2 linked regions of the Chitinophaga varians genome follow. The protein of the gene in region 1 interacts with the protein of each later gene in a pairwise test. Links are inferred from orthologs where the notes say so. Each region holds a gene or a part of one and is shown on either strand. Other genes may lie near its edges. The genes, in order: rsfS and HGH92_RS30030.

Evidence for each region.
Region 2: the proteins of rsfS (region 1) and HGH92_RS30030 interact in binary tests that used the Escherichia coli proteins (3 or more experiments, as listed by UniProt). The link is inferred for Chitinophaga varians from one-to-one orthologs.

The regions. Positions count from the first base shown.
Region 1 is NZ_JABAIA010000001.1:2,457,636-2,473,110, reverse strand. The notes cover bases 3,319-6,097. They hold rsfS (ribosome silencing factor), read left to right. Parts: upstream 3,319-4,395; coding sequence 4,396-4,800; downstream 4,801-6,097. Other genes in these bases: ftsH (ATP-dependent zinc metalloprotease FtsH), read left to right, coding at 4,878-6,097; HGH92_RS10000 (biotin--[acetyl-CoA-carboxylase] ligase), read right to left, coding at 3,494-4,237; HGH92_RS10005 (glycosyltransferase family 39 protein), read left to right, coding at 3,319-3,367. Outside these bases: HGH92_RS10015 (aldo/keto reductase), read right to left, coding at 1-417; HGH92_RS10010 (AraC family transcriptional regulator), read right to left, coding at 507-1,436; more of HGH92_RS10005, read left to right, coding at 1,811-3,318; more of ftsH, read left to right, coding at 6,098-6,911; HGH92_RS09985 (lactate utilization protein C), read left to right, coding at 6,920-7,555; HGH92_RS09980 (UDP-2,3-diacylglucosamine diphosphatase), read left to right, coding at 7,661-8,479; DNA repair protein RecO, read right to left, coding at 8,444-9,181; HGH92_RS09970 (efflux RND transporter permease subunit), read left to right, coding at 9,318-11,732; HGH92_RS09965 (LuxR C-terminal-related transcriptional regulator), read left to right, coding at 11,978-12,682; HGH92_RS09960 (SusC/RagA family TonB-linked outer membrane protein), read left to right, coding at 13,152-15,475. UniProt on the Escherichia coli protein: Functions as a ribosomal silencing factor. Interacts with ribosomal protein uL14 (rplN), blocking formation of intersubunit bridge B8.
Region 2 is NZ_JABAIA010000004.1:136,782-152,410, forward strand. What follows is about bases 6,545-9,477. They hold HGH92_RS30030 (ATP-binding protein), read right to left. Parts: upstream 8,585-9,477; coding sequence 7,505-8,584; downstream 6,545-7,504. Other genes in these bases: HGH92_RS30025 (DUF5682 family protein), read right to left, coding at 6,545-7,489; HGH92_RS30035 (DUF5691 domain-containing protein), read right to left, coding at 8,598-9,477. In the rest of the region: HGH92_RS30010 (beta-N-acetylhexosaminidase), read right to left, coding at 1-968; HGH92_RS30015 (DUF4132 domain-containing protein), read right to left, coding at 1,037-3,964; HGH92_RS30020 (VWA domain-containing protein), read right to left, coding at 3,983-5,116; more of HGH92_RS30025, read right to left, coding at 5,117-6,544; more of HGH92_RS30035, read right to left, coding at 9,478-10,067; HGH92_RS30040 (SWIM zinc finger domain-containing protein), read right to left, coding at 10,194-11,504; HGH92_RS30045 (chaperone modulator CbpM), read right to left, coding at 11,815-12,099; HGH92_RS30050 (DnaJ C-terminal domain-containing protein), read right to left, coding at 12,112-13,017; HGH92_RS34400 (hypothetical protein), read left to right, coding at 13,323-13,412; HGH92_RS30055 (DUF59 domain-containing protein), read right to left, coding at 13,472-13,786; HGH92_RS30060 (SufE family protein), read right to left, coding at 13,783-14,211; HGH92_RS30065 (cysteine desulfurase), read right to left, coding at 14,227-15,474; Fe-S cluster assembly protein SufD, read right to left, coding at 15,485-15,629.

The sequences.
Region 1 (15,475 bases):
GGCCATAGCACCTACGGTTTCTTCGATGGGCACGTTTTCGTCCACACGGTGTGTGTAATACAGATCGATCACATCCACGTTCAGTCTTTTCAGGCTGTCTTCAACCGCTTGTTTCATGTGTTTGGGAGAGCCGTCAAAATAATAGGAGCCGTCTTCCTTGAACCTGAAACCGAATTTGGTAGCGATGAATATTTTATCTCTTTTGGTAGCCAGTATTTTAGAGAGCAGGATTTCGTTGGCGCCCTGCCCGTACATATCTGCGGTATCGAGGAAGTTGATGCCCAATTCCAGCGCAAGTTCCAGCGTTTTGAGGGATTCTTCTTCGTTGGTATCACCGTAAGCAAAGGACATGCCCATGCAACCCAGTCCTATCGCGGATAATGATTCGCCTGTTTTTCCAAGTTGTCTGTACTGCATATAGTTAAATTTTTATGGTGTCAAAATTAGCCAGCGGTGAGGAGATGATGATTGTAGCAGGCAAAGTATTAATTGTAAAAATCAAAGTATTACTGTACCCGGTAGACGTGTGGTGACTGCCCGCTGTGGTTTTTAAAGAAATGGGTGAAGTTTCCCGGCTCTTCAAAGCCGAGGCACCACGCTATTTCCGCAATTTGCCAGTTAGTGTGGATCAATAGCAGCCGCGCTTCCAGCAGCAGGCGCATGCGGATATGCTCGCTCACGGTACGGCCGGTTGCCTGTTTTACGCAGGCATTCAGATGATTGGGATGCGTATTCAGCTGCACCGCAAATTCTTTCGCGGATTTCAGTTTCACCTGGTGATGATTGAATTCAATGGGGAACTGTTTCTCCAGCATATCGGTAAAGCGGTGGGCAAGCGTCTGGGCGGCAGTTTGCGGCCGTTGCGGCGCCTGCGCTTCTGTGGCCAGCCGTTTGCCTTCCAGCATCAGTAACCGCAGGTAGATGAGAATGGCTTCCTGCTTAAAGGCGGCATTTTCATGATATTCCTTTAATAATTGCCGGAAGATAGACTGAAGGTAATCGCTTTGCTGTTGATTGAGTTTGAATACCGCCCTGGCTCCAAGTTGTAACAGCGGATGATGCAGCAGGTCTTCGTGCGGCGCATGGACAGAGTCAAACAACAGATCGGTGAAAAGGCAGAAGTAACCTTCCTGGTCGTCTGATGTGGCCCGCCATGTTTTTACCTCATGTGGGTTCAGAAATAATAATGTCGGACCTTCTATCTCATAGCGGTCCTCTCCCATCGTGAATATACCGGTGCCTCTGCTGATAAAGCTGATTTTGTAGTAATCGCGCCTGCTGGCGGTCACTTCGTCCACGCAAGGGTGGTCTGACCGGTCATGTACGGCAAAGCTGCCTTTCAGCGGGGCTTTGGGTATCATGTGCGGGGAATACAGTTTTTCGGTGAAATCCTCCATTCTTTGGAGCAGAATGGCGGGGGTTTTTCGAGTAGACATATTCAAATGTAGTAGTTTCCCGATAAATTTTTTACGGTCACGTTGACTGACTATGTTAAGTTTTTATACGGGCTGATGGCTTCAAATCCTTTACAGTACCGGATAGTGTTTTTAAATGCAGCGTTGTTGCAAATTCATTTTTGATTTATTTCCGAAAATTTCACAATTTGTTAACGCCTTTATCAACCAAAATCTTGTTATCATCGATGCCCTTGATGATCCCTTGTAAAGAGCGTCCTGCCTTGCATAGCGGATAAGCAAGATACTAAAGTTACCTGCGGAATGACTGCGCTTTTCAAGACAGTTTTCCGCTTTTTTATTTTGCTGACAATTTTTATCCTGACCTTGCATTTGATCAATCAAAATCGTACTCCATGGAGCTGAACCAGCGTCGTACTTCCCTGTTATTGCTCTTGCTGTTTCTGGTATTTAAGATAGTGTTTCAGTATACGGTGGTGAATCCGGCGTATGACCTGCACCGCGATGAGTATTTGCATCTGGACATGGGATATCATCTGGCGGCGGGGTATTTATCGGTACCGCCTTTTACCGCTTTTAACTCCCTTCTGGTGCGATGGCTGGGCGGTGGTGAATTCTGGGTGCGGTTTTTCCCGGCATTGTACGGTGCGCTGACCATGGTGGTGATATGGCGGATGGTGTGTTTCCTGGGTGGGGGCTTGTATGCGCAGGCACTGGCGCTGACAGTGTTTGTTTGTTCGGCCTTTTCCCGCTTAAACGTGCTTTACCAGCCCAACTCCTTTGATGTGCTGACATGGGCATTGATATGCTGGCTGATGATGCGTTACCTGCAAAGCCAACAGGGGAAATGGTTATTATGGACAGGTGTAGTGGCCGGTATCGGACTGCTCAATAAATATACGGTAGCCGTGTTGCTGGCCGGATGGCTGGCAGCATTGCTGTTGTCATCCCACCGGCGCATATTTCGGGAGAGGGATTTGTACCTGGGAGCACTGATTGCCTTGGTATTGGCGGCACCCAACCTGATATGGCAGGTACAACAGGGTTTCCCGGTGCTGCATCATATGAATGAACTGGTGGCTACGCAGCTGGTGCATGTGGACCGGATGGATTTTGTGACAGACCAGTTTATCTTTTTCCTGGGCGGCGCTTTTTTGATAGTGGCGGCGTTTGCAGGGCTGCTGTTCTACTGGCCCTACCGGTTGTACCGCGTTGTTTTGCTGATGTATGTGCTGGTGATACTGCTGCTGGTGTATATGCGGGCAAAGAGTTACTACGCCCTGGGATTGTACCCGGTGTTGATCGCCTTTGGTTGTGCCTACTGGGAGCGTGTATTCCGGAACGGCTGGAACCGTTACCTGCGTGTATTATGGCTGGCCGTGGTAGTGGTGCCTTTTGTGTACCTGCTGAACGTTGTTTTCCCGGTGTTGGGACCTGACCAGGCGCGGGAGAAGGGGGCTAAGTTTGCCGCCCTGGGCATGCTGCGGTGGGAAGACGGAAAAAAACATGCTTTGCCGCAGGATTTTGCAGACATGCTTGGCTGGAAAGAAGCCGCTCAGCTGGTCATGCAGGCCTGGCAGCGCATACCGGAGCAGGCGCGGAAAAATACGCTGGTGATCTGTGATAATTATGGTCAGGCAGGGGCTGTCAACTACTTTAACCGCGGCCGCATGCCGGCAGCGGTATCTTTCAGTGCGGATTACGTGTATTGGTTTCCGAAACTGGACACGCTGCAATACATTGTGCTGCTTGGAAATGAGCCCTCCGAAGGTTATCGTCCGCTTATCGGGCGGATGGAGGTTGTGGGCACGGTGCAGGATGCACTTGCCCGGGAATATGGCGCCAGTGTTTACCTGTTGTCCGGCCTGTCGCCGCAGGTGCCTGTACTACTGAAGAAGGGAGTGCAGGAAAAGCAGCAGAGCTATCATTGGAAACAGGGAGAGCGAAGATAGTTTCCGGTGGCGGCCACTATCTCCTCTGTGCTACGTCCACTTCCGAAACCTGATTGCAAAGGGGGCAAAAACAGCAGCGTTGCGCAGGGAGCATGGCGGGCGCTGATTACCTACCGGTGGCAGCCGTTATTTGCTCAGCACAAACTCCACTTCCCCGAAGCCCAACTGCAGGATTTCACCGTCCCGTTCGAGACAGAGGTGCCCGTCTGGTAATACTCCCCGGATGACGCCCTGGAAAACGACGCCGTCTTTCCGGTACAGGCCGGGTTGCTGCCAGCGAAAGAGCTTTGAGGTATATTCTGCCAGGAGTGTATCAAGAGCGGACATTTGCAGTGTCCGGATACGGGCGTCCAGGCAGCTGCATAGTTCCCGGGCCATGGTGGCAGCGTCCCATGTTTTGCCGGTGATCTGCTTTAATGACACGGCGTTGGGAAGATCGTCCGGAAATTTTCCCTGGTTCAGGTTGAGCCCGATTCCGATAATGGCATAATGCCACATATTACCCCGCAATACATTTTCTATCAGGATGCCTCCTGCCTTTCTGTCACGCCAGTAAATATCATTCGGCCATTTGATAATGGTTTCGTCGCCGGCATAGGCAGCGAGGAAATCATGTGCGCCCAGGGCCACTGCCATGCTCAGCATGAATTGACGGGAAAGCGGCAACATGGCTGGTTGCAGCGCTACAGAGAGGGCGAGGATATCACCGGGACGGGCTATCCATTGTTTGCCACGGGTCCCTTTTCCTGCTGTCTGGTTGCTGGTAAACCAGGCTGTACCGGATGTCACCTGGCCCGAATTTACCTGCTCCATGGCATAGTTATTGGTGCTGTCAATTTCGTCTAAAATATAAAACGGGTGTCCTACCACATGAACCTTTTTTAGTCTTAAAACAGCCGGAAAAGTACTTCATTTTATTATTTTCTTAACATTTGTAGGCCCTGAAGCATGATATTTCTGCATGTTATATTAGTGCTTGTTTAGTAACTTTGACAATTAAAGTTTATTTTTAACAAAAACGAGATTTATTGGCACCCTTAACCGTTCTGAGCACGAGGAAAAAGGCCCAAACGCGCCTGACCAGAGAAAGTGAAATTTTTACCACCATCATAAAAGCCATACAGGAAAAGAAGGGGGAAAATATCGTATCCCTGGATTTACGCCAGATTCCTGAAGCCGTGGCCGATTTCTTTGTAATATGTGAAGCCAATTCCAATACCCAGGTAAGAGCTATCGCCGATTTTGTAGCACACGAAGTAGAACTGAAGCTAGGTGAAGCCCCTTATAAACACGAGGGTTTTACTGCTCAACAGTGGATACTGGTGGACTACGTAAATATTGTAGTGCATATTTTCCAGCCGGAAACAAGGAAGTTCTATAATCTCGAGGAAATGTGGAGTGACGCCGACAGGATGGACCACAACGATGACTGAACAAAACAGTCGTGAAAGTATTAATTATTATATAAATATTCTGATTGTAATAAACATCCGTAAAGGAGCGTAAGATTATGGAAAAAGGAGGCAATAACTTCAACAAGGGTTCAGAGAAATCTCCAAAGAAAGGACCGAAGTTCAATATATACTGGGTATATGCTTTTATTGGCATCGCCCTGCTCGCAATGAACTTCTTCCCTGATTTCAGACCCTCTACCAAAGAGATCAGCTTCCAGGAATTTCAGGTAAGTTATTTGAAACCTGGGGACGTAGATAAATTGGTCGTTGTTAACAAGAAATATGTAGAAGTCTACATAAAACAGGACAGTCTTAAACTGCCCAAATTCACGGAAGTGGCCAGAAGCCGTTTTGGCGGCGGCCTGAATCCGGGCCCTCACTACCGCTTCTCTATTGGTAGTGAAGAAAGCTTCAAAAAGGACATCGACAAAGCCCAGGAAGGGATACCGATGGAAAACCAGGTCAAAATCTCCTATGACGAACGTCAAAGCTGGTTTGAACCGATCTTCCAGCTGCTGTTGCCCATTATCCTGATTATTGGCCTGTGGGTATTGCTGATGCGTAAAATGGGCGGCCCTGCCGGCGGTAGCGGTGGCCCGGGAGGTATCTTCAATATCGGCAAGTCAAAAGCCACCTTGTTTGATAAAGGCACCCGCGTAAACATCACGTTCAACGATGTGGCCGGCCTTGACGAAGCGAAAGTGGAAGTGATGGAAATCGTGGACTTCCTGAAAAATCCGAAAAAATACACCTCCCTGGGTGGTAAAATACCAAAAGGAGCCCTGCTGGTAGGCCCTCCGGGTACTGGTAAAACCTTGCTGGCCAAAGCGATGGCAGGGGAAGCACAGGTACCTTTCTTCTCCATGTCCGGTTCCGATTTCGTGGAACTGTTCGTGGGCGTAGGCGCCAGCCGTGTACGTGACCTGTTCAAACAAGCCCGTGAAAAAGCGCCTTGTATCATCTTCATCGATGAAATCGACGCGATCGGTCGCGCCAGAGGTAAAAACGTTATGATGAGCAACGATGAAAGGGAAAACACCCTGAACCAGCTGCTCGTGGAAATGGACGGTTTCGGTACCGACAGCGGTATCATCATCCTGGCGGCCACTAACCGCCCGGACGTACTGGACAGCGCCCTGCTGCGCCCAGGCCGTTTCGACCGTCAGATCTCTATTGACAAACCAGACCTGGCCGGAAGAGAAACCATTTTCGAGGTGCACCTGAAGCCAATCAAAACATCCCCTAACCTGGATGTGAAGAAACTGGCCTCTATGACTCCCGGTTTTGCCGGCGCCGATATCGCCAACGTATGTAACGAAGCGGCCCTGATCGCTGCCCGTAAAGGCAAGACACAGGTGGAAATGGAAGACTTCAACGACGCCATTGACCGTGTGATCGGTGGCCTTGAGAAGAAAAACAAAATCATCTCCCCGGAAGAAAAAGAAGTCATCGCTTATCACGAAGCCGGGCATGCTATCTGCGGATGGTACCTCGAACACGCTAACCCGCTGGTAAAGGTGACTATCGTTCCCCGCGGCGTGGCTGCGCTGGGATACGCACAATACCTACCGAAAGAACAATACCTGTACAATACCGAACAACTGCTGGACGATATCTGCATGACCCTCGGCGGCCGTGCGGTAGAGGAACTGGTATTCGGTAAAATATCCACCGGCGCACAAAACGACCTGCAGGTAATTACCCGTATGGCCTACGCCATGGTGACCGTATACGGTATGAACGATAAGATTGGTAACGTGTCTTTCTATGATCCAAACAGCGATCAGTCTTTCACCAAACCATACTCTGAAGAGACATCCCGGATGATCGATGAAGAAGTACGGAAACTGATCGATGCGGCTTATGTAAGGACTAAAAACCTGCTGACAGAAAGAATGGAACAGGTGAAAACCCTCGCCAAGGAACTGCTGGAAAAAGAAGTTTTATACCAGTCCGACCTGGAAAGGCTGATCGGCAAACGTCCGTATGATGTGCCGAGAGAACATCACCTGGGCAAGGAAGGCATGACTACTGACGGCGTACATCCGACAGACATCATCAATCCTTCTCCTTCACCTGCTAATGCATAAATTTTGATATGAAGATTTCTCCTGCCAAGGAAAATATTCTGAAGAGAGTACGGAATGCGTTAAGCCAGCCTGTACAGTTGCCCTTCCCCAATTCGGAGGGCAACTCCTCTGTTTTCAAAACAGAGAACGAAGGGCTGGAGCTGAGGTTTGCAGAAGAATTTACCAGGTTACAGGGGAAATTTGTTTTCTGTACCAGCAAAGCGGAACTGCTCGAAAATCTGCGCCTGCTGTCAGATAATAAGGACTGGCGGAACGTATACTGCCAGACGCCTGCCCTGCTGAAAGTGATAGGTAAGAATGATCTGCCTACGCTGAACCAGGGTAATATACACGAAGCGGATGCAGCCATCACAGATTGCGAATACCTGGTGGCCCGCACCGGTACAGTAGTGCTCAGCGCCGCTCAACCCAGTGGAAGAGCGGTGCCGGTTTATGCGCCTGTTCACATTATGGTGGCTTATACCCACCAGCTGGTGTTTGACCTGAAAGACGCTTTCAGCAGACTGAAAGACAAATACGGCAACGACCTGCCTTCAGCAGTTTCTTTTGCTACAGGCCCGAGCCGCACGGCAGACATCGAAAAAACACTGGTAGTGGGCATCCACGGACCGAAAGAAGTATACGTATTTTTAGTAGACGAATAAATCATCAGCAATAGCCTTCCGCTTACAGGTTTTAACAGAACATCCCGTTCTCCTGAAACCATATGCGGAAGGCTATAATGTTTGAGAGATAACACAAATTGTCACATGGAAATTCCTTTACCAGCCAATAAGAAAATATACTTTGCTTCCGATTTTCACCTCGGGGCGCCCAACATGACCGTCAGCCGGGAGCGGGAGAAACTCATCGTGCAATGGCTGGAAATGGTGGAAAAAGATGCTGCGCATATCTTTCTGGTTGGAGACCTTTTCGATTTCTGGTTTGAATATAAACATGTGATCCCCAAAGGATATACCCGCCTGCTGGGCAAACTGGCGGACCTGACTGACAAAGGCATCGGGATATCCGTATTTATCGGCAACCATGATATGTGGATGGACGGCTACTTTGAAGACGAGCTGAACATCCCGGTTTATTATGAGCCTCAGGAATATACCATAAATGGTAAGAAGTTTTACATTGGCCATGGTGACGGGCTGGGGCCCGGCGACCATGGATACAAATTCCTCAAGAAGATTTTCCGCAATCCTGTATGCCGCTGGTTGTTTTCCTGTATTCATCCGGTAATGGGCATCTCACTGGCCAACTACTTTAGTCGCAAGAGCCGGGCCGCTACCGGCCAGGAACTGGAGCATTTTCTGGGAGAAGACCAGGAATGGCTGGCTATCTACAGTCGTGAAGTATTGCAGCGGGAGCATTTCGACTATTTTATTTTCGGTCACCGGCACCTGCCGCTGGACCTGAAGGTGGGGCCTGACAGCCGTTATATCAACCTCGGCGAATGGCTTAACTATACTTCCTACGCTGTGTTCGACGGTGCTTCCACCACGCTGGAGTTCTTTACCGAAGCGGGCGCGAAACTGGCACGGTCAGGCGTCAAGGATCTCGTGCAGGATAGGCGGTGAGTGTAATTCCGTAAAATCCGGCATATGCAGCCGGAGAAAATCCAGATAAGCGTATAATAACTTTCTTCTCTTTTCTTTTGCCATGCTGACTGCTGCCAGCTGCTGCACTTCGCTGCATTGAATCAGCCGGTCGGTGAGCTCACTGTATTCGGGGTCCAGATGGTCGGTATGGTGGGGCGGCAGATAGCAGAACGTTCCCTCCTGCAAGTCCAGGTAGGGCGTATATTCCGAGAAGTGGCCGTTGAGCCGGAAGCCCAGAAATTCCGCCAGTTTGAGGGTATAAAACAGGGGCAGGTTGGCAATAACCGCCGTGGGAGAACCATCCAGCAGTTGCAGCGTATTTTCCGTAAAATAGTACAGTTCGAGCTGTTGCTCCGGTTGCTTCAGGCTTTTCTGCAGCAGTTCGATGAGATACAGCGCAATCGTGTTTTTGACCACGTTGTAATGCAGGGAAGTATAGATATAGCCTAGTTTGAACTCGGAAATGCGGTGCAGGTTTTTGACTTCATGGTGATACACCACCATTTCGAGGATATTGCCGGGTTGGAGCAGGTTGCCTTTGGCCGCTTTGGGCTTGGAAGACCGGACACCATTAACGATATACGATTGCAGCCCGAACAGCTCCGTGAAAATGCCCACGATCACGCTCGTGTCGCCATATTTCACCGTACGTAATACTATGCCGCGTGTTTTGTGAAGCAACTGTCTCTGTTTTTAAGGATGCCGCAGGAATAAAGTTGCAATTTAGGGCAAACAAATGTAATTCATCTGCCGGCAACAGGTTAGCTAATGGGTATTTTAACTACCTTTACGCCATTTAACAAATTGAAAAATCCTTATGTGGCAACGTTTAGCCAGCTTTGTGCTAAAATTCCGACTAACGCTCCTACTCCTGTTATTGGTCGCCACCGGCGTCATGGCATTTTATGCCTCCAAGGTGCAGATGTCTTACGACTATGTGGCCACCATACCGCATGATAATCCGAAATTTCTGGAGTACCAGGAGTTTAAGAAGAAGTTTGGCGGAGATGGAAATATGCTGGTGCTGGGCGTACAGACCGATAAATTTTTTCAGGCAGACTTTTTCCGTGACTACCTGCAGCTGAATCATGATCTGAAGAAGATCAGCGCCGTGGAAAATATACTGAGCGTTCCGCTGGCCATCAACCTGGTAAAGAACGACAGTACACAGAAACTGGAAGCCGGCCTGCTGTTTAAGGACAGCAGTTACACACAGGCGCAGATAGACAGTTTAGCGGGTGTTTTCAGGACGCTGCTGTTTTACAGGGGATTACTCTATAATCCCGATACAAAGGCCTATATGATGGCCATTTATGTTAATAAGGACGTTTTTAATTCTCCTAAGCGTACCGCTGTTGTTGCAGAAATCAATAAACTGGCACAGGCCTTCCAGGACAAGCATCATACAGAAGTTCATTTAAGCGGCCTCCCCCTGATTCGTACAGTCATGGCCGTTAAGGTTGCGGATGAACTGAAACTTTTCCTGAAGATCTCTTTTCTGCTGACGGGCCTCATTCTCTTTTTATTTTTCCGTTCTTTCGGTGCGGTGCTGATGTCGATGGTGGTGGTAGCTATCGGCGTGGTGTGGTCTGTGGCCACTATCGTGCTGATGGGATACAAGATCACGCTGTTGACAGGTTTGATACCATCGCTGATTGTGGTGATCGGTATCCCCAATTGCGTGTACTTCCTCAGCAAGTACCATACAGAATATGCGAAGCATGGCAATAAGACGAAAGCGCTGGTGCGTATGATACAGCGGATGGGTATTGTGACGTTGTTTACCAATCTTACCGCCGCTATTGGTTTTGGCGTGTTTTGTTTTACCAACAGCGCTATCCTGAAAGAGTTCGGTGTGGTAGCGGGACTGAACATTATGTTCATCTTCCTGATCTCCTTTATTTTCCTGCCGTCTGTGTTGAGTTTCCTGCCTCCTCCGAAGACCAAACATACCAATTACCTGGAGAATGGTTTCCTGGGCTCGGTGCTGGATTTTCTTACCACGCTGGTGTTTAAATACCGTAAGCCGGTATACTTTGTTACCGGTGCGCTGGTGATTGCTGCATTGGTGGGCATGAGCCGGCTGAAATCTGTGGGGTATATGCTGGACGATATCCCGAAGACAGACAAACTGTATACTGATCTGAAGTTTTTTGAGAATAATTTTAAAGGGGTGATGCCTTTGGAGATTGCTGTGGACACCAAACGCAAGAACGGCGTGGTGAACCTGCAAACGCTCAACAAGCTGGATGAACTGACACAGCTGATTGCAGCGCAGCCTGATTTTGCGCGGCCTTTATCCGTAGTGGAAGGTATCAAGTTTGCGAAGCAGGCGTATTACAACGGCGACAGTTCCAACTATGCCGTGCCTAATACGTTTGATCTGGGTTTTCTGGCGCCTTATCTCCGGATGAAATCCGCCGGTACCGGTGCTAACGCTTCCGCCTCTACGTTTTCAAAACTGGTGGCTTCATTTATGGACAGTACCAGGCAGGTGGCGCGTGTGAGTGTGAATATGAAGGACGTGGGATCGCAACGGCTGCCTCAGCTGATGGACTCGCTGGAGCCGAAAGTGACTGCTATTTTTGACACTGCGCATTATAAAGTGACCTTCACCGGTACCAGCGTTATTTTCCAGGAAGGTACACGTTTCATTATCAACGGTTTAACAGAGAGTATCCTGTTGGCTTTTGTATTGATCATGGTATGTATGCTTTACCTGTTCCGTTCGTGGCGGATGTTGCTGATATCACTGATCCCGAATATTATTCCACTGGTAGTTACCGCGGGAATAATGGGATGGGTTGGCGTGGCCCTGAAGCCTTCCACAGTACTGGTGTTCAGCGTGGCCTTGGGTATAGCCATTGACGTAACCATCCGTTTTCTGGTGAATTTCAAGCAGGAGCTGCCGCATCATAATCTAGACATATCGGCCACGGTGAAGCAGACTATTCATGAAACGGGGCTGAGTATTATTTACACGTCGATGATCCTGTTTGCCGGGTTTATGATTTTCAGTTTCTCTGAATTCGGAGGTACCAAGGCGTTAGGATGGCTGACCTCCCTGACGCTGGTGGTAGCGATGATCACGAACCTGACTATTCTGCCGGCTTTGTTGTTGTGGATGGAGAAAGCTTTGTTAAAGAAAGCGAGGAAAAAAGAGTTGTGGAAACCACTGGATGAAGAGGAAGATATCGAGATGTCTAAACTGGGTGTAAACGACACCGAGTAAACTTTAAATAGGAAAGTGCAAAGCAGCAAGGATGCCGAAGTATTTTAAAAGCGGCGCCCTTGCTGCTTTGCGCTTTTTATGCACTATGCTAAACAAATTATTTTTTTTAGCTAAAATGGACAAAAAAAGGCCTTAAAATAATCTAGTGGGCAGCATTCAAATACCCTTATCACCGCTTGTATAAAAGCTGTGTTTATACCGGATAAAAAATAAGAGGTTTATAATGCCATTCTAACCACTAGTTCATGAAAAACAAGTACTTAAAAGGTGCTCACTTATCTGAGCGCAAGTTTAAGGAGATCCTGCGGCTGTTCGCCGACGATCTCACTGCGACGCAGATCGCGGATATCAGCGGAGTAAGCAGAGTAACGATCAACAGTTACCTGAAAAAGCTTAGAAACCAGATAGCCCGTTTTTGTGAGGCGCAGCATCCAGCGCCGGTTCCGGTCGTAGCCTACGACAACCGGCTGGTTGAAACCCAGACAGACCACGACGGCGATACGCTGGTGGCTGTCAAACCGGAAGTTGACCGCATCGTAAAGCCGGTCATTTTTGGTATCTGCAGAATTGCTGACCGGTTGCACACCGAAATTTTACCTGATGTAAGCAGACCTATGATCCACGCCGCCACCCGCGGCCGTTCCGTGTTGGAAACACTGGATACGACGGAGCGTTTGCGTCGGTTTAACGGGGTGGTGGACCTGGGCCAGTACCGTTTGTACCGACTGGGTAGTTCAACGACAGACACCGTTAACGGCGGACCGTTAATGGACGAAGTAGATGCATTCTGGGGACTTACCAAGCATCGCCTGGCCAAGTTCAAGGGATTGAACCGTAATACGGCTTATTTGCATCTGAAAGAATGTGAGTACAGGTTTAATCATCGTAATGAGGACCTGTACAGCGTGTTGCTGGAGTTGTTAAAAAACTACCCGCTCACCCTTTCCTGATAACTTATTTGTCCCACCAACCGGTGGGACAACATTTATTTCGATTTAGATTTTGATGATGAGTGCAGGTGGTACTCTTGCCGCTTGTTTATTTTCACATATATATAAATTTATTAAAAAATTAATAAGTTAACACTTTGTTAAAAAGATGTTATCTGAATGTTATAGCCAATTTTTCCAGCTTAATTTTTTGTTAATAAAAACTATATTTACAGCTGGTTGAAAATTTGTTAAGGAAACTGCTTATGGGAAAGAAGTTAACTACTTCTTAAAGCGATTTATTGAATAAATCGTAATAGAAGTAGTCGGTTTTTGCGATTATAATACTGTATTGTACCTGCCGGCTTTAGTTCTCCACAATTACATCAACTTTTATTTACGACAAGGAAACCAAAGGAAATTGAGACTAAAGGTCTCGATATAGATTAGTATTTATTGAAGGTTAAAAACTAGGAACAAAATCATGCTTATGAGGAAAGTATTATTTCTCCTCCTGGCCGTGCTCTGCGTGGTCGGTCAGGCTTTTGCGCAAAGTCGCAACCTAACGGGGAAAGTTACCGACGGGAAAGACGGATCTCCTATACCTGGCGCAACCATCCAGGTAAAAGGTACCACCAGAGGTACAGCCACCACTCCAGACGGCTCATTCAGCCTGCAGGTATCTGCAAACGATGTATTAGTAGTATCATTTATCGGCTTTGAAAGCAAGCAAGTGCCTGTTGGAAATGCCACCACACTCAAAATCGCCCTCTCTACAGACTCCAAGAGCCTGGACGAGGTGGTAGTAACCGGTTATACCCTGGAGAAAAAAGTTAACTCCACTATTGCCGCATCTACCATTACCGGTGCAAAGGTGAACAACATTTCCCTGCCTGATGTAAACCAGATGCTGCAGGGTAATGCTCCCGGTATTTCCGTGTCCACCAACTCCGGCCAGCCCGGCTCTAAAACTGAGGTAAGGGTACGTGGTATTGGTTCTGTGTCCGCCAGCAACAGCCCACTGTATGTACTGGACGGTATTATCATGTCCTCTGGTGATTTCACGCAGAACACACCTTCCCAGGACATCCTTTCCAGCCTGAACCCTGCCGACATTGAAAACATTACCATTCTGAAAGACGCGTCTGCAACAGCGCTCTACGGTTCCCGTGGTTCCAACGGTGTGGTGGTTATTACTACCAAAACCGGTAAAAAAGGCCAGAGCAGAATCAATTTCAATGGTAAATTTGGTTTCCAGAACCTGGCCAAAAGCATCCCGATGATGAACGCCACCGAGCTGCTGCAATATCAGCGCGATGGACTGGCCAACGTTTTAAATGCAGATGGCACCAGAAAATACTCTGATGCTGACATTAAAAAATTCCGTCCTGATCACCTGGCTGATTATAACACAGACTGGATGGACCTGGCTTTCCGTACAGGCAAGACCCAGTCCTACGGCATCAACGCCAGCGGCGGTAATGAAAAAACCACCTTCTACGCTTCCGGCGATTACTTCAAACAAGACGGTATCCTGATTGGCAGCAACTTTAGCCGCTATTCCGGTCGCCTGAACGTAGATCACAAGTTCAACGATAAATTTGATCTGAGCGTGAAAATGAGCGGTTCCTATACCGATCAGAACAGCGCCGGTCCAGGTAACTCCTACTCTTCTCCGCTGATGGGCGCCATCACACAGGTTCCCTGGATCCCTGCGAAAGACGAGAACGGTAATCCTTATATCGGTTATGTAGGCGGACAGCCTGGTTCTCCTACCTGGTCCGGTGTTGCCGACATTCCTGATGCATGGCGTCCAACCCTGCAGGGTGGTAACTTCCTGCACACTGTTGCCAACAACTACCGCAAGAACAACAATACACAAACGATCTTCAACGCAGCCCTGGGTTACAACATCATTGAAGGTCTGCGCTTTGTGGTAAAGGGTAATGCTGAACTCACCAACATCCGTGAGAAACAATGGACTGCGCCGAACTCCTACGATGGCCGCAACTATGGCGGTTATCTGTACAACGGCAGCACCAGCATTGGTCTGTATACTGCACAACAGTTGCTGACTTACAACTTCAGCATCAACAAAGATCATAACTTCCGCCTGTTGGCCGGTAATGAATATTCTTACCAGAACCGCAGTTATTTCCTGTATGCAAAGAATGGTTTCCCTGGTAATCAGTTGCAGGTGCCTGACGTAGGTGCTAACCTGTTTGATGGTGCCGGTAGCGAAAGCGGTTATGCTTTCCAGGGCCTGATCGGCAAAGCTGACTACGACTATAAATCCAAATACTTCCTGAGCGCCAGCTACAGAAGAGACGGTTCTTCCCGTTTCCCTAAAAATGCCCGCTACGGTAACTTCTACTCTGTAGGCGCTGCATGGCGTATTACGGAAGAAGAGTTTGCCAAAAACATCTCCTGGCTGAACGATCTGAAACTGCGCTCCAGCTATGGTATCATGGGTAACGCAGAAGGGCTGGGTAAATACTCTGACTTCCCTTTCCGCGGCCTGTACAGCCTTTCCGGTGCTTACCTGGGTGAAACAGCTGCATTCGCCAACCAGCCTGGTAATCCTAACCTGAGCTGGGAAAAACAAAACCTGTTCGACATCGGACTGGATTTCAGCGTGCTGAATCGTCGTTTATACGGTAGCATTGGTTTTTATGACAAACGTTCCTCTGCCCTGCTGATGGAACTGCCGCTGTCCATGACCACTGGTTTTGAAGCGATCAACATGAACGTTGGTAAAATGATGAACCAGGGCTTTGAAATAACTATCGGTGGTGTTCCGGTAGCTACTAAAAA
Region 2 (15,629 bases), on another replicon or contig:
ATATGGATCACTTTGGAAGGGAAGAGCTGCATCACTTCGTCCAGTACATCATGCAGGAACCCAACTACTTTTGGATCTGCCACATTGTATACATCGTAGTGCACGCCAAACTTTCCGGGTACTTTGATAGGCGTCTGTTGCGTGCCCAGCCAGGGATAGGAGGCAATGGCCGCAGCAGAGTGGCCGGGCATTTCTATTTCAGGAATAATGGTGATGTGACGGGCGGTGGCATAGGCAATAATATCGCGGATCTGGTCCTGCGTATAAAAACCATCATGCGGTTTACCGTCATAAACAGTGCTGTTCCAGCTGCCGGTCTGCGTAGAATCGCGGTGACTGCCTACTTTCGTCAGCAGGGGATATTTTTTGATCTCTATCCGCCAGCCCTGGTCATCGGTGAGGTGCCAGTGGAAGGTGTTCATTTTCAGTGCAGCCATTTCATCCAACAGCTTTTTAACAGCCGTTGCTCCTTTAAAGTGGCGCGCTTCGTCGAGCATAAAGGAACGCCAGCCAAAGCGGGGTTTGTCTTTTATTTCCACGGCGGAGATAGTGAAACCGTTGGTCTCGTTATAGCGGATAAGTTGTTGGAGGGACTGTACGCCATAAAATATTCCGGCGTTGGTGGCCGCGGTGATAGTGGCGCCGACAGGCGTAACTTTCAGGAGGTAGCCTTCCTTACCAAGGGAAGAGTCCAGCTTCGGATTGAGCGATAAACGGATATAGTTGTTTTGGGCGGCAGGTTGTAACGGAAGCTTCAGGCGGATACGGTTGTTAAATGCTTCCTGGAGGTATTTAGCCTCTCCGGTACTGGCGCCAGCTACGATGGCGGTCGTACCGGAGAGTTTGAAAATGCCGGTGGTAGCGGTTACCTGCGTGGGTTGCGGTATAAGGCGTTGTGCCTGCAACTTTTTGGCAGTCACGGCCAGCAACAGGCAGCTGCTGATGACCATGGATTGAAATCTGAGCATATATGTATTTTATTGTTCACAAATCTAACGAACGATAAAATACAAAAAAAATCTCATGTTTAAATGCTTCAGGCCACTTCTACCTTTTGCCGGGACACGGCGATATCGGTGATCGCTTCGGAATAGAATACCGGTGGTACATGGCCAAGGGGCATCAGGCACTCATCGGTTTCTTTATCCGGGTTTCTGGACCAGCGTTGCCGCATTTTGGTTTTATCTACAAAATAGAGGGTGCCCAGTTTGTAGCGGAAACCTTCTTCCTTATAAATGCTGCTCATTTCCACGATCACTTCCAGCTGGTTTTCATCATCTGTTTTGTGGTAGGCATATACATATTTGCCTTCAGCGCCTTCACTGAGCTTCCAGCCTTTCTGCTCCATATGTTTATTGAGCAGCGTGCTTTCGAGGGCAATGTCCTCAAAGTCATGCACCAGCGTAGTATCGGCCTGTTGCGGCGGGATAGCCGCCACGGGCCTGTCCAGTTGCGGGAACACGGCTTCGATGCCATCTTCGGCAAAACGCTGTTTCCATTGGGCGATTGCTTCGTTGCTGAGGTACAGCGGATGCAGCACCCGGATGGAGGCGCCGGCGGGAATGGTGACCAGCCGGCCGTGAAGATCAGTCAGGCTACGGTCGTTGCGGCACTGGAAACCGGTGATCAGCTGGTCCTGTGCGTCATATAAAGCCCAGAGTAACCGGGTGGCATATACGAACATGACCGGGTGATGGAGAAAACACTGTTGCCATTGTGCCGGTTCCCATTTGCGTTGCACCACCAGGAAATGTTCGAGCCTGGCGGTTTGCTGCTTCACGGTTTCGGCGATGGCTTTGCCCAGTTGTTTGATCCTTTCTTTGGTTTCAGCCGTAATGGCGACCGGAATGAATTTAAGTTTCCGTTGCCTGTTATTGATCGCAGCGAGTTTAAACTGCTGATCGATATACAAATAATAGGTATCGCCTTTCACATCAAAGGGCAGGAGCATGTCTTTAAAGCCAAAATCAGGAACGATACGGTCGCCCAGTTCGTGCATGCTGATGCCCAGTTCGGCAGCAACCTGTTGCATGCCGGCTAACGCTGCCGCCCCTACGTTGGCCTTACGGACGCGGTATTTGCGGGACAGGAATTCTACGGTATGCAGTGCCTGTTTGCTGCCATGCATGGCCAGCGCGCCAACGCCGTGTTCTGCCATGCGTAGCCTTTTTTCACCGATCCATTGGTAGATGGCCTGTTCGAGGGTGAGGGCCATCCGGTCGTCGCCGGTGAGGCCGGCCAGCGCCAGCAGATATTTCGCTTTGGCGTCGCCATTGCGGGACAGGTACAACTGGAAAAGGTGCATGGAGAAGTCGCCGCTGGTGGTGCGGTCTATCAGGCGCAACAACGGCCTGGCTTCCATGTCAACCGTCATCTCCTCTATGCGCGACATGCGGTATAGAAGAAAACGTTTCATGTCCAGCGTAAGGGCTTCGCCGTTGAGCAGATATAAAGGTGGTAACACCGTGTCGTCCAGCCACTTTTCGAGCGGTCGGTTGAGTTTGTGCCGTTTTTTGGCGAAGGCCACCAACTGTTGTGCGGTAGTAGTGTCGTCTTCTCCTGCGAAGGTATGGCCCAATGTTTCCAGCATCAGGTCGCGTGCGTCGTCGTTGATTTCCTGCTGGAGTGCCTGTTGCAGCAGCTGTCTGGCTTCGGGCATGTCCAGCCTGCAGAGTATCTGTACGGCGGTAAGTCGCTGTTCCGCTTTCTTATGCTGTAACAGCAGGCCTGCGCGTTCGAGCGCCTGCGGATGTTCTGCCAGTATAACGGCAACGAGCATACGCACCGATTTCAGTTTATGCAGGGTGAAGTCCCATAACCTTTCAGCATACAATGATGCGTCCAGCCGGGTGAGCAGCGGGAAAATATGTTTGGCTTCGTAATCGTTGTCAATGGCTTTGAGCAACAGGGGAACGGCCTGGTTGCCCAGTTCCTGTTGTATCAGCTGAAATGCTTCCGGATGCAGGTATTTTCTTTCGTCCAGATGGGTGTCGAGATAAAGAATGGCCTGTTGCCTTTCCTGACGGAGCAGCTGGCCTACGGCGATCACATCGGGCGCTGGCAGCGAGGAAGCGCTCCCCATGGCGATCTGCTGCTGGCGGAACGCCTGGCCGGTAATGCTGCTGTTGTATTCCTGCAGGTATGCATAAGCGGCTTTCAGCAGCCGTGGTTGATATGCTTCCGGTTGATATTGGGCCAGCAGGTAATAACCACACAGTTGTGCGGTATAGTCAGGCAATGTGGCCAGATGGGCCACGGCTTTTTCTATCAGCGGCAGATATTTGTCAGTATTGAGCTGCAACAGTACCCGCGACAGCTCTACGTTGACAAATCCTTTGTCCGGCTGGGCGAGGATATACTCGAGGTACTCCGTTTCGCGTTCCGGATGTCCTTTGGAGAGGAGCCGGAAAAAGAGGGAGTTCCAGCCTTGTTGTTTCCAGGTGCGGAGGTAGGCATCAACAGTTGGCCATTCCGCGCTTTTGATCAGGTCCTGGAGGAATTTTCGCAGTGGTGTGAATTTCAGTGGCGCCAGGTCAAAGTTGTGGCCGTCGCCTGAATAGATGATCAGGATAGAACCGATGTCTTCAGTGCTGCAGCCTCTTTGTTGCAGGTAGCTGGTAAAGTAACTGAAGCGCATAACGATGGCGGATGCGGAACCAGGTGTGTCCAGCATCGGCACAACATGTTGAAGAAACCTGTCCCGGCACTGCTGCCAGACGAGGGGATCTGCGAGCAGTTGTAATACCAGCCGGTCATTGTCGTCCCACTGGTCGGGCAGTTTCAGCAGCTGTACAAAAACGCCCATTTCGCGGGCGACCGTTGCATCAGTGCATACAGGCGGGTGAATGGTTTGCCCGGTAAGGAAAGCTACCCCATCCTGCAGCTGCGCGTAATGGCTGCTGTCTTCATAAAGCTGTTGCTGTCGTTCGATAAAAGGTAGTATAGTTTCCTTAGTATATGGCATAAGGCTTAAATAGGTTCTTTATTTTTTCAGGACGATATCCTCGCGGGCAGCCCACTGGGAGATGTCCTGTTTGCTCAGCGCCGTGGCCATCATATCCGGGAATTTGTCTGGCGTGCAGGCAAATACCGGTATACCCAGACCGGCAAGGAACTGTGCATTTTCATGATCATATGAGGGTGCGCCTTCGTCGTTGAGGGCCAGTAATACCACCACCTGTACGCCACTGGCGGCCAGGTCGGTAAAGCGTTTACGCATGCCGGTTTCATCGCCGCCTTCAAACAGGTCGGTGATCACTACCAGCACGGTATCTGCCGGCCTGGTGATCAGCTGCTGGCAATATTGCAGGGCCAGGTGAATATCGGTGCCACCGCCCAGCTGTACGCCAAACAGCAGTTCCACAGGGTCCTGCAGTTCTTCTGTCAGATCAGCGACAGCGGTATCAAATACCACCATCTTCGTTTGTACGGCAGGGATAGAGGCCATCACTGCGCCGAAGATGCCGGAATACACGACGGAGGCGCCCATGGAACCGCTTTGGTCCAGGCATAGCACCACATCTTTCAGTGATGACCTTCTGCGGCCATAACCGATCAGTGTTTCCGGTATCACTGTTTTGTAATCCGGTTGATAATGTTGTAAGTTTTTTCGGATGGTCAGGTCCCAGTTGATTTCCTGATGGCGGGGCCGCCGGTTGCGGACGCTTCTGTTCAGGCTGCCGGTAATGGCCTGTTGCATGGGTTGCGACAGTTTTTTGAGCAGTTCGTCTACCACCTTTTTTACGACCTGTCTGGCGGTGTCTTTGGTTTTCTCCGGTATCACGCGGCTGAGCGTCATCAGGGTGGCTACCAGGTGTACATCTGGCTCCACGTTTTGCAGCATTTCTTTTTCCAGCAGCATGGAGGTGAGGTCCAGTCGTTTGAGGGCGTCTTTTTGCATCACCTGTACTACGGAAGAGGGGAAATAGCTGCGGATATCGCCCAGCCAGCGGCTGACGTTGGGGGATGAGCCACCCAGTCCGCCTTTGCGGTTGCTGTCGTAAAGGGCTTCCAGCGTTTTGTCTACCTGAAGGTCGTTTTTGTCGAGGGTAAATGCTGTACCGTCATTATTATCGCCTCCCAGGATCAGTCGCCACCGTCGTAAATTTTCTTCCATTTATTCTGCCTGGTTTTCAGGGTGAAAAAATCCCAACATCTGCATTACCACCGGGATGCCGAGGGCAGCCCGTGTATCGTCGATGCCGCTGGCCACGGTGGTTTGCACCGGACCGCTACCGGTCCCTGTTCTCACTTTTTCCCCCAGTTTTTTCCTTTCCGGGGCGGTAAAGTTAGAAAAGGTGCGGCGTAATAACGGCAATATCTGCATGAAAATATCATTTTCCAGCTGTCCTACCCAACTGCACACCATATTCCAGAGGGTATCGTCCAGCAGCAGGAGGGTACCGCTGCCTTTGAGGAAGCCTTCCAGCCAGGCTGCCGCCACCGCTGGCGCATTGGCTACGGACATGGCTATACTGAAACGGCTGAAAAGGGTTTCGCTGTCCAGTATTTTAAAGTCAAACAACAGGCGGGAGGCGTACCCGGCTATCACCGGGGCCGGCTGGCTGTTGGCGGAAATAGCCTGTAATGTGCCTGTCCACGCGCCGGTCAGGTCCGGGTGTTGCAGCAGGTTAATGGCGTCGTTCATGGCCTGGAACTGTTGCAACAGTTCCAGTGCGGCATCTTCTCCTACGGAAGTGCAGGCGGCCGGTAAACTGATGCATACCCTGCTGATCATGCTCTCCACGATGTTCATCACCAGGTCTGCATCTGTTTTGCGCACGTTGCCATAACGGGTGATGTCCACCAGCGAAGGCACTACTTCCAGCAGTTGCAGTACGTCGCCGGCAGCGGCGGCGAGGTTGTTGATGCGCAGTATCAGCGCGTCCACCACTTTGGGCAGTTCCGCCGGCAGTGCGGATTCCAGCATCCGGCATACTTCCCGGAGGGTGGCTGTTTTGCCGGATACGTCCAGCACATATTGGGTCACGGCTTCCAGGACGGTATTGCCCCAACTGCCTTTTTCAATGATGTCTACTGAAAACGAGGGGTCCCATTGCAGGCGCCACTGTTCTTTAAAGGTGCCTTTACCGGAGGTCTCCTGCCGCTGGCCCCAGCGGACGCCCAGCAGTTCCAGCCGGTGCAGGAAGATACTGCGTTCCAGGTCTGTGTCTTTACGGAGGTCCAGTATATAATCCTTGAAGTCCGCCGTCTGTGGCAGCCGCAGTTTTTTCTGCTGCCGCTCAATGTCGGCTTGCAGCGGTGGTTTGGGAATATCCGAAGGTACCTGTCCGATGCGGTTGCTCACGATCAGTTCGTCCCGTATCAGCTGCATCAGCACATCTTCGCCGTTGCACAAGATGCTGAGGGTGGCTTCGTTGAGCTCTTCGAGGCCCGGACGGGAATACTGCCGCAGGGATGCCAGCGCATTGGCCAGCCTTACCGCTTCCAGCACATGGGCCACGGAAGTGTCTTTCTGCTGTTCGCGGAACAGTTTGGCCACCAGCGCCATCCAGCGGGTGCCGTCGTCTGACGGGTGGTCCCATACATGCTGGTACCATCCGGGAGAAGGCACGCCGGCGCCGTAACCGCTTTCATAACTCAAACGGCTATATGTCCATGGTATCCAGGTACAGTCTATTTTTACTTTAGGCAGCCCTTTCAGCAGGTCGTTATCTGCTTTCCGGGTGGGCATGTTTTTCAGGGCGGGCGCATGCCAGGCGCCGCATATCACGGCTATGCGGGTGAACATTTCTTTTTCAGCCTGACGGACCATATTGCGCATCCAGGCTTCGCGCAGCTTTTCCATGCGGCTGTCGCGGGAAGGCAGTTCTTCCCGCAGCGCTTCCATGGCGTCGCTTACGGCATCAAACACCTGGTCGTCCGCCTGCCGGTATTCAAACATATGTTCCCACCATCTTTCGCCGTCGTCATACCCTGCGGCTTCTGCGAGGTAGGCGATGGGGTCGTGACGGAAGGTGGCCGGGCTGAGGTGTTCGGTAGGAAAGTCTTCGTCTTCTTCGTCAGCTACGGCAATGAGGTCGCCGGTTTCTCCGGGAAGGGAAGTGAATTTGGCAGCGGCCAGTTCCGGCGCAGGGCTGTCCGTTTCCGGCGCCTGTGCAACTTCCTGTTTCCGGAGCGCGGCTTCGGCAGCGGCCTGTTTTTCTTTTTCGAGGGCAAATACATGCGTCAGTGGCAGGTCCATGAACCGCACGGGAATATGTTGCCGTTGGGCATAACCGATCGCCTGCCATTCGGGGGAGTATTCAGCAAACGGGTAAAAGCAGGAATGCTGCGGATTATCGGGTTGGTACACCAGTATGGCCACTGGTGGTTTCAACGCTTCATGGCTGGCCCACGGGAGGATGCTGTCAGCTTCCGGCGGGCCTTCCACCAGCACAATGTCGGGTTGCAGCGCCTCCAGGAAATTTTTGACGTTCCTGGCGGAGCCGGGCCCATGGTGCCGGATTCCAAGTATATGAACAGACATGATTACACAGTTAGGTTATTGCAAATCGCGGCAGGCGCGATATACATCTTTCCACTCATCGCGGGTTTTCACAACAGTTTCCAGGTATTCCTGCCATACCAGTTTATCCTGCACCGGGTCTTTCACCACTGCGCCGATAATGCCGGCAGCCAGGTCAGCTGCTGTCAGCCGTCCGTCGCCGAAATAGGCGGCGAGGGTCAGGCCGCTGTTCACAACAGAGATGGCTTCTGCGGTGCTGAGCGTGCCGCCGGGGGACTTGATTTTTGTTTTGCCGTCTTCCGTGACACCGTTGCGCAGCTCGCGGAAGATGGTCACGATGCGGCGTATTTCTTCCAGTGCCGGTTTTTCCGCCGGCAGTTCCATTACTTTCTCAAAACTTTCCACCCTTCTTTTTACGATGTCGATCTCTTCTTCCATAGTGCCGGGCACGGGCAGTATCACGGTATTGAAGCGGCGTTTCAGTGCGCTGGACAATTCATTGACGCCTTTGTCGCGGTTGTTGGCGGTGGCGATCACATTGAAGCCTTTGGCCGCCTGTACTTCAGTGTTCAGCTCGGGTATAGGCAGTGTTTTTTCTGAAAGGATGGTGATCAGCGTGTCCTGTACGTCTGCACCGATACGGGTCAGTTCTTCAATACGGGCGATCTTGCCTTCCTGCATGGCGCGCATTACGGGCGTTTCCACCAGCGCCTGACGGGAAGGGCCTTCGGCCAGCAGGCGGGCATAGTTCCAGCCGTAACGGATGCTTTCTTCACTGGTACCGGCAGTACCTTGCACGATACGGGTGGAGTCACCGCTGACAGCGGCGGCCAGGTGTTCGCTCACCCAGCTTTTGGCGGTGCCGGGCAGGCCGTACAGCAGCAGGGCGCGGTCTGTCGCCAGGGTGGCCACGGCTATCTCCATCAGTCTTTTGCTGCCAATGTATTTAGGGCTCACCTCAAATCCGTTTTTCAGCTTGCCGCCGATGAGGTAGGTGACTACCGCCTGTGGCGACAACAGCCAGTTGTGCGGCCGTTTGCCGCTGTCCTGCTTTTTCAGCTCTTCCAGTTCGGTGGCGTACAGGGCCTCTGCGTGTTGGCGTAAGGTGTCAGACATGGTATATAATAATTTAGCTGTTTTTTGTGAATGATTGTTGTATAAATGTTTTGATCTGTAATAGTCCTACCAGGTGCATGGAAATGGATTTCCAGTAGGTCTGGTAATTTTCGTTCTCCGTAGAGATCCCGTCCAGCGCAGATTTTATGGAAGAGGGGATGAGCGTGATAAAATCGCCCATGGTGCGTTGTGAATAGGTGTATGGGTTTTTTGCACAGAACCGGAATATCTTCATGGCCAGTTCTTCGCTCCATACCTGCTGCAGCTGTCCTACGTAATTCATCACCAGGCTGCTGTGCGCATCAAAGTGTTGCAGGATATAGGTGTCCTGCTGATCGGGCGGCAGCAGCGGCAACAGGGTCATATGGAAGGTATCACTGTGCTGTACAAACGAAAGCGCACGTTTTTTATCCGCAAACCAGCTGATAGCCTGTGCCAGCGCCGGAGCAAAGGGTTTGAGCGCTTTCTCGTGATGGAAGAGGTCTGTCACTTCTTCAAAGGACGCCTTAAAATGTTCCTCCCACATTCGTGGATGTACCAGCGCTATTAATTGAGACAGGATGTATTCATCGTCCGATATGCGTGCGTTGTTGCTGAGTTTATCGATACCGGTTTTGAAGATCTCTGCATCCGGAGGAATGGCCGGTGTTACCACTATTTTCCCTTTTGGACCTATGCGGATGGAGCTTTCCAGCAGTTGCCAGTATTGTTCATGCAGACTGCTACCGGGAATTTTTTTCAGCAGTGTGAGGGCTGCCTCTTTTACCTGTTTGCTTTTTTCCTGTTGCAGTGTTTCCAGCCAGGGTGCGTCGTCCATGCTGATACCGGTAGCGAGGGCAGTTAACAGTTCGGCTTTTACCGCGGCGCTTTCTTTGGGCCAGGTGGCTTGCAGCAGTGACCGTGCTTCGGCCGGTTGTTCCCCGCGGATGCGGGTGAGGGCTTCCAGGCGCTGTGCTGTGGTGCCGTTTTCCCACATTTCTTCCGTAGTGTCTGCAACTACGGAGAAGTTCCATTCGCGGTTGAACTGTGCCAGCCATTCACCGCGTTTGCCGCAACAGGCTGCCGCCAGGTTGCGCAGCGATTTGTGGCGGCTGGCACTTTCCAGGATGCGTGGCAGGTATTCGGGCGGGAGCACCTGGTTGTTGCGCATGCACAGTTCCAGCCATAGGTAGAGCAGCGGTATATTTTCGCTGTCGAGCGTATGGTGGAGGGACTGGATAGCGGTAGCGCCGCAATAGGGTTTTGTTTCCGGTGCGCACGCCGTCATGGTAGATGGCCCGCCGGTTACGGACATAGCGCCGCTTTGGCGGTAGTTGAGCACCAGTGAGGCCAGTTGCAGGAACTGTTCTTCCCGGTCTGTCCCACGGGAGGCCAGCACTGTTCCTGCTGCCGCCTGTAAAGGGGCGGGGAGGCTGCCGGTGTCCAGCTGCTTTTTGGCGGTGCCCAACAGGGCTATATTAATAATGTCGTTCCAGGACTGCATCGTTGTTTGCTTAATTATTGTTCAGGGACCGGGCTGCCTTAACGTTTTTTCTGCAGGCAGATGACCGGGCTTTTGTCCGGACCGGCGTTTTATAACAGTTACGCCTGTACGGATATGGGGTGTCGGTCACAGCACTTTATATTCCTGCTGGTGCCAGACGCCAATGGGCTCATATTGTGTTTCGCGGCCGATCACGGCCATGGGTATCGGTTGGCCGCCGCTGAGGGCGAGCAGTTTCCACAGGCTGCGGAAATCCGGCCGTACCTGCATTTCCTGTCCCTGGTCGTCTCGCAGCCACCACTGGCCGTTACGTTGTACTGGTGTAAGCGCGGCAATCGTATATACCTGATCGTTATAGAGCGGCCACTGGCTGCTGACCTGTGTCTGGGCGGTCATCACGTCTGCCCAGCCGGTATGACCGCTAAAATGGCGGGCTGCCGTGGTGGCCTGCTGTGTTTTGATCAGCGCCCGCATAGGGGCGGCTGACGGGTAATATACCAGTTCTGCCTTTATGCAGCTGCCTGGTGCAGGCATCAGCTGTACCTGCGGCTGATGGCGGATCGTAAATTGCAGCACCAGCGCTGCGCGGCGGGTGGTAAGGCCGTATAGCCAGTACCGTTCAGTAATGAGGCGGTCGTCTTCGGTACTTTGTTTACCGAGGACCAGCCAGGTGTCCGTGATGCCGGTTTGTGCTTTGAGTTCTTCCTGTGACTGTGCATAACCGACAAGCGTCCGGATGTCTTGCCGGAGTGCGGGGGGCAGTTCGTCCAGATGGCCATAGGCCTGTGCGGCCAGATATAGCCGCAGCAGTTGCTCCATAAAGGTGTGTTGCCAGCCATCACTGTAGTAGCTGATTTCGGCCATCTCCCGGAGTATGGCCGCCAGCCCGGACGCCTGTGCGTCTACCATGCGGCGGGCCATGTTTTCGCACATGTCTGCGCCTTTGTCAGGCAGACCGATAATCCCGTTGCGGACAAGGTCTTTGCTCCACCGCAGCAGTTCTTCCAGGCCGTCGCTCACTTTCCGGTGCCGGGCTTCCGTTCTTTTGTTTTGAGCGGCTTCGTCCACCGGCTTGGCTTCTGTGGGCTGCTGCGCCTTTTTCTCTGCTTTCTCCGTGCGCTTGCTGATCCATTCTGTTACCCAGGCGGGTTGTTCCTGTTGCACAAAGGAGGCTTTCTCCCTGGCATAATACAATAAAAGGCCAACGCCATGTTTACACGGGAACTTACGGCTTGGGCAACTGCAACGGAAAGCCATGGCGCTGGTATCCACCTGCGTCTGATAAGGCTTGCTGCCGCTGCCCTGGCATTCTCCCCACAGGGCCGCCTCACTGTAGCCGGTGCTGACCCATTTGGCCGGCCTGGCCAGTTCTTTCCCCGCTTTGCGGGACGATTCGTCGGGTGCCATTGCCAGCACCTGTTCTTCCGTTAGGTCCAATTATGCAGTTATTTTATTATTTGGTTATTGGCTTGGTTATTTAATCCGTAGCATGTGCCAAATTAAGTCAAAGTAGCTGTTGATGAACAATGCTACAAATTAAATAATTTCATAAAATAAAAGTCAAATATCGTTGAATACTACGCAATGTATATAGTAACAACGCAATTTCCGGCGTAAAAATAATCTTTTGGAGAAAAGAAGGATGGTTGTAGCAGAAGTTTAAGTAGAGAGGGTAAAATATTCATTATGAAATAAATATAACGGTTGTTTAAAGTTGAATAAAGAGAAGGGGCAGCTATCTGTCCGGCTAACCGGGAATCTGTCCGCCAAGTTGCCTGATCGTGGCCTGCAGCAATTGCACCCGTTTCAACAGGTGGCTGATGGCCTCCAATCCCTCCATATTTATCTGCAAATCGAAGTGTAACCGCATGTATTTTTCCAGCAGAGGCAACTGGTCGTAATGCAGGTAAGTGACCTGTTCCTCCCGTGTCAGCACGATCAATCCGTGATCGTCCAGATCAAATATAAAAGAAGTGGCGATGTTGTAATGCTGACTGCATTCTTCTATTGTCAGTTTATCAATGTTTTCCATACCAGCATAATTTTATCGTTCGTCGGATAATTGCTGAAAGAGTGCTTTTTCTTTCTCAGAGAGATTAGTGGGTAATTTGATCTGCCAGGTGATATATAAATCGCCGAACATACCCTCTTTTTTGTATACCGGAAATCCTTTCCCTTTCAACCGTACGGTTACGCCGTTCTGTGTTTCGGGTGCGATCTTCAGCTTTACTTTCCCGCCTAAAGTGTCCACCACCTGTTCGCCGCCTAACATGGCCTTGTACAGGTCCAACGGCACATCGCAGTAGAGATCATTCCCTTTCCTGGTAAAATTTGTATCGTTTTTAATCCCGAAGGTGATATACAGATCACCTTTAGGTCCGCCATTCATGCCCGGTCCCCCATAGTGGGCGAGTTTGATCTCCTGACCGTTTTCAATACCCGCAGGCAAAGTAATGCGGATGTTCTGTCCGTTGACCGTAAAGGTTTGTTGATGCGTTGTATAAGCCTGCGACAGCGTTATTTCGAGTTTGGCATGTATGTCCTGCCCCCGGAAACGGCCTTGTCTCCCTCCGCTGCCGCCGAACATAGACGAAAAGAAATCGGAGAAATCATCTTCCCCGCCACTATAGGTATAGTGTTGTCCTTCTCCGAAAGGATGGCCCTCATACCGCGACTGGCCACTATAGGCATTTTGTTGTCTCCTGGCTTCCTCGAACTGTTCCGCATGTTTCCAGTCTTTCCCGTACTGGTCATATTTTTTGCGTTTTTCCGGATCGCTGAGCACTTCGTTGGCTTCGTTGATCTGTTGAAACGTCCTGCCAGCCTCGGGATTGTCAGGGTTCAGGTCAGGGTGATGTTTCCGGGCAAGTTTCCGGTATGCTTTCCTGATGTCGTCAGCGGAAGCATCTTTGTTTACACCTAAAGTCTTGTAATAGTCAATGTATTCCATATCATCCTATATTCTTTTTGAAGGGAACAGCTGTTTGTATGGAGCGGGTATCGCTGTTGGCGATGCAGATGAATAATTTACAAATAAAAATGAACCTAAGCAAAACTACTTACGGGGCATCGCCGGATGAAAGTTATGTCTGCTGTAGTAGGCTTGCACTACCAGCCTATCAGCCGGGAAGACGCCTTCCAGAAGATAGCGGCCCAATGCATTAGCATCACCCGATGAAGCGGCGTTCTATAGTACGGTAAAGAAAATGCTGGACAATATGTTTATTGGGGGCGCCGGCGGGGAACTATGACCGGTTGCTGGATTTCAGTACTGCAAAAACAGGGAGTTTGTTTTTTGTGCCGTCTGCTAGTTTTATTTCGACGGTGGCAGATGGAGGTATGTAAGGAACAAAACAAAAAGGCATTTCCAGGGAATCGTCAATTACCTGGAAATGCCTGTCAGATTAAAGAAACCCAAGCTCCAGTTTGGCTTCTTCGCTCATCATATCTTTACTCCACGGCGGATCAAAAGTAAGGTGTACATCTACTTCAGACACGCCTTCGATATTCCGTACCTTTTCATCCACTTCGCGGATGATGTCACCGGCAACCGGGCATCCCGGGGCTGTGAGCGTCATATCAATACCGATGCGGTTGTTTTCTTTGATCTTGATAGCGTATACCAGGCCCAGTTCCCAGATGTTGACAGGGATTTCCGGGTCGTATACGGTTTTCAGCTGTTCTTCTATCTTTTCCCTTAATGTTGCTTCTTCGCTCATGACTGGTTTGTTTTTGCCTGGTAGGCTACTGCATAAAGTTTCATCTGTTTGAGCATGCTCAGCAACCCGTTGGAGCGGGTGGGGGAGAGATGGCTGCTCAGGCCGATGTCATTGATAAAGTAGATGTCCGCGGTGGCTATCTCTTTCGGCGTATGTCCGGACAGCACGTAAATCATCAGGCTTACCAGCCCTTTGGTGATCACGGCATCGCTGTCGGCGGTGAAGAACAGTTTCCCATCTCTGAGCTCGGTGTGCAGCCACACGCGTGACTGACAGCCTTTGATCAGATTTTCCGGTGTCTTGTATTCTTCTGCAATGAGCGGCAGGTCTTTGCCCAGTTGGATAATATATTCATATTTGTCCTCCCAGTTGCTCATTACTTCAAAGTCGGACTTTATTTCATCCTGTCTTTCGTTGATCGTCATAATAGTAGTCTCCTTTTACCGCAGCATGGACACAGCCCGATTGATACCGGCTACCAGCTTGTCAATGTCTTCCTTCGTATTATAGAAGGTGAGCGATGCGCGAACAGTGCCGGGGATTTTAAACTCATCCATCAGCGGTTCGCAGCAGTGGTGCCCTGTTCTTACGGCAATTCCCTGCTGGTCCAGCAATTCCCCGAGGTCAAACGGGTGAATGTCGTGTATCAGGAAGGAAATGGCGCCGCTTCTGCGGGCGGCATCGCCGATGAAGCGGATGCCATCTATCTGCCGCAGTTGCTCCAGTGCATAGGCCTGCAGTTGTTCTTCCCATTGCTGGATTTTGTCGAGGCCTGTCTGCTGCAGGTATCTGATCGCTGCCCCTAAACCGATGGCGCCGGCAATATGCGGTGTACCGGCTTCAAATTTATAGGGCAGTTCGTTATAGGTAGTTTTGGCAAAAGTAACGGTCTTGATCATATCACCGCCACCCTGGTAGGGAGGCAGTTTGTTCAGCCATTCAGTGGTACCGTACAGTACCCCGATGCCGGTGGGACCGTAAATTTTATGTCCGGAGAAAACGAGGAAATCCACCTGCAGGGCCTGCACGTCGATGCTCATATGCTGGATGGCCTGTGCGGCGTCCAGCAGTACGGGGACCTTACGGGCATGTGCCTGTGCGATGATTTCTTCTACCGGGTTGATGGTGCCCATTGTATTGGAAACATACGTTACTGCTACCATTTTCACCGTGTCGTCCAGCAGGGCGGAAAACGCGTCCATCTTCAGTTCTCCCTTCTCATTGATAGGGATCACTTTCAGGGTGGCGCCACTTTCTTCGCAGGCCATCTGCCAGGGAACGATGTTGGAGTGGTGTTCCATGGCGGAGATGATCACGCTGTCACCTTCCTTCAGGAAACGGCGGCCTATGGTATTGGCCACCAGGTTGATCCCGTCGGTGGTGCCTTTGGTGAAGATCACCTCGTGGGTATGCGCTGCGTTGATAAAGCCGGCAACAATTTCACGGGCTTTTTCGTAGGCGTTGGTGGCTTCCTGGCTCAGATGGTGGACGCCGCGGTGCACATTGCTGTTATATTCTTCGTAATACCGGGCTTCTGTTTCTATAACTGTCAGCGGCTTCTGCGTGGTAGCCCCGTTATCGAGGTATACCAGCGGTTTGCCGTGCACCAGTTCCTGCAGGATAGGGAAGTCCCTCCTGATCTGCTTTACGTCCAGGGCTGTGGTTTCTATGTTAGCAATATGTTCCATTGGATGGGTATTAGTTGTTCATGATGGCGGCAATCTGTTCCTGCAGATAATGTTGCAGGGCAGGTACCTTTACTTCGTCTGTAATATCATGGGAGAACGCATTTACCATCAGTGCTTTGGCAGCATCTTCCCCGATACCGCGGGAGCGCAGGTAG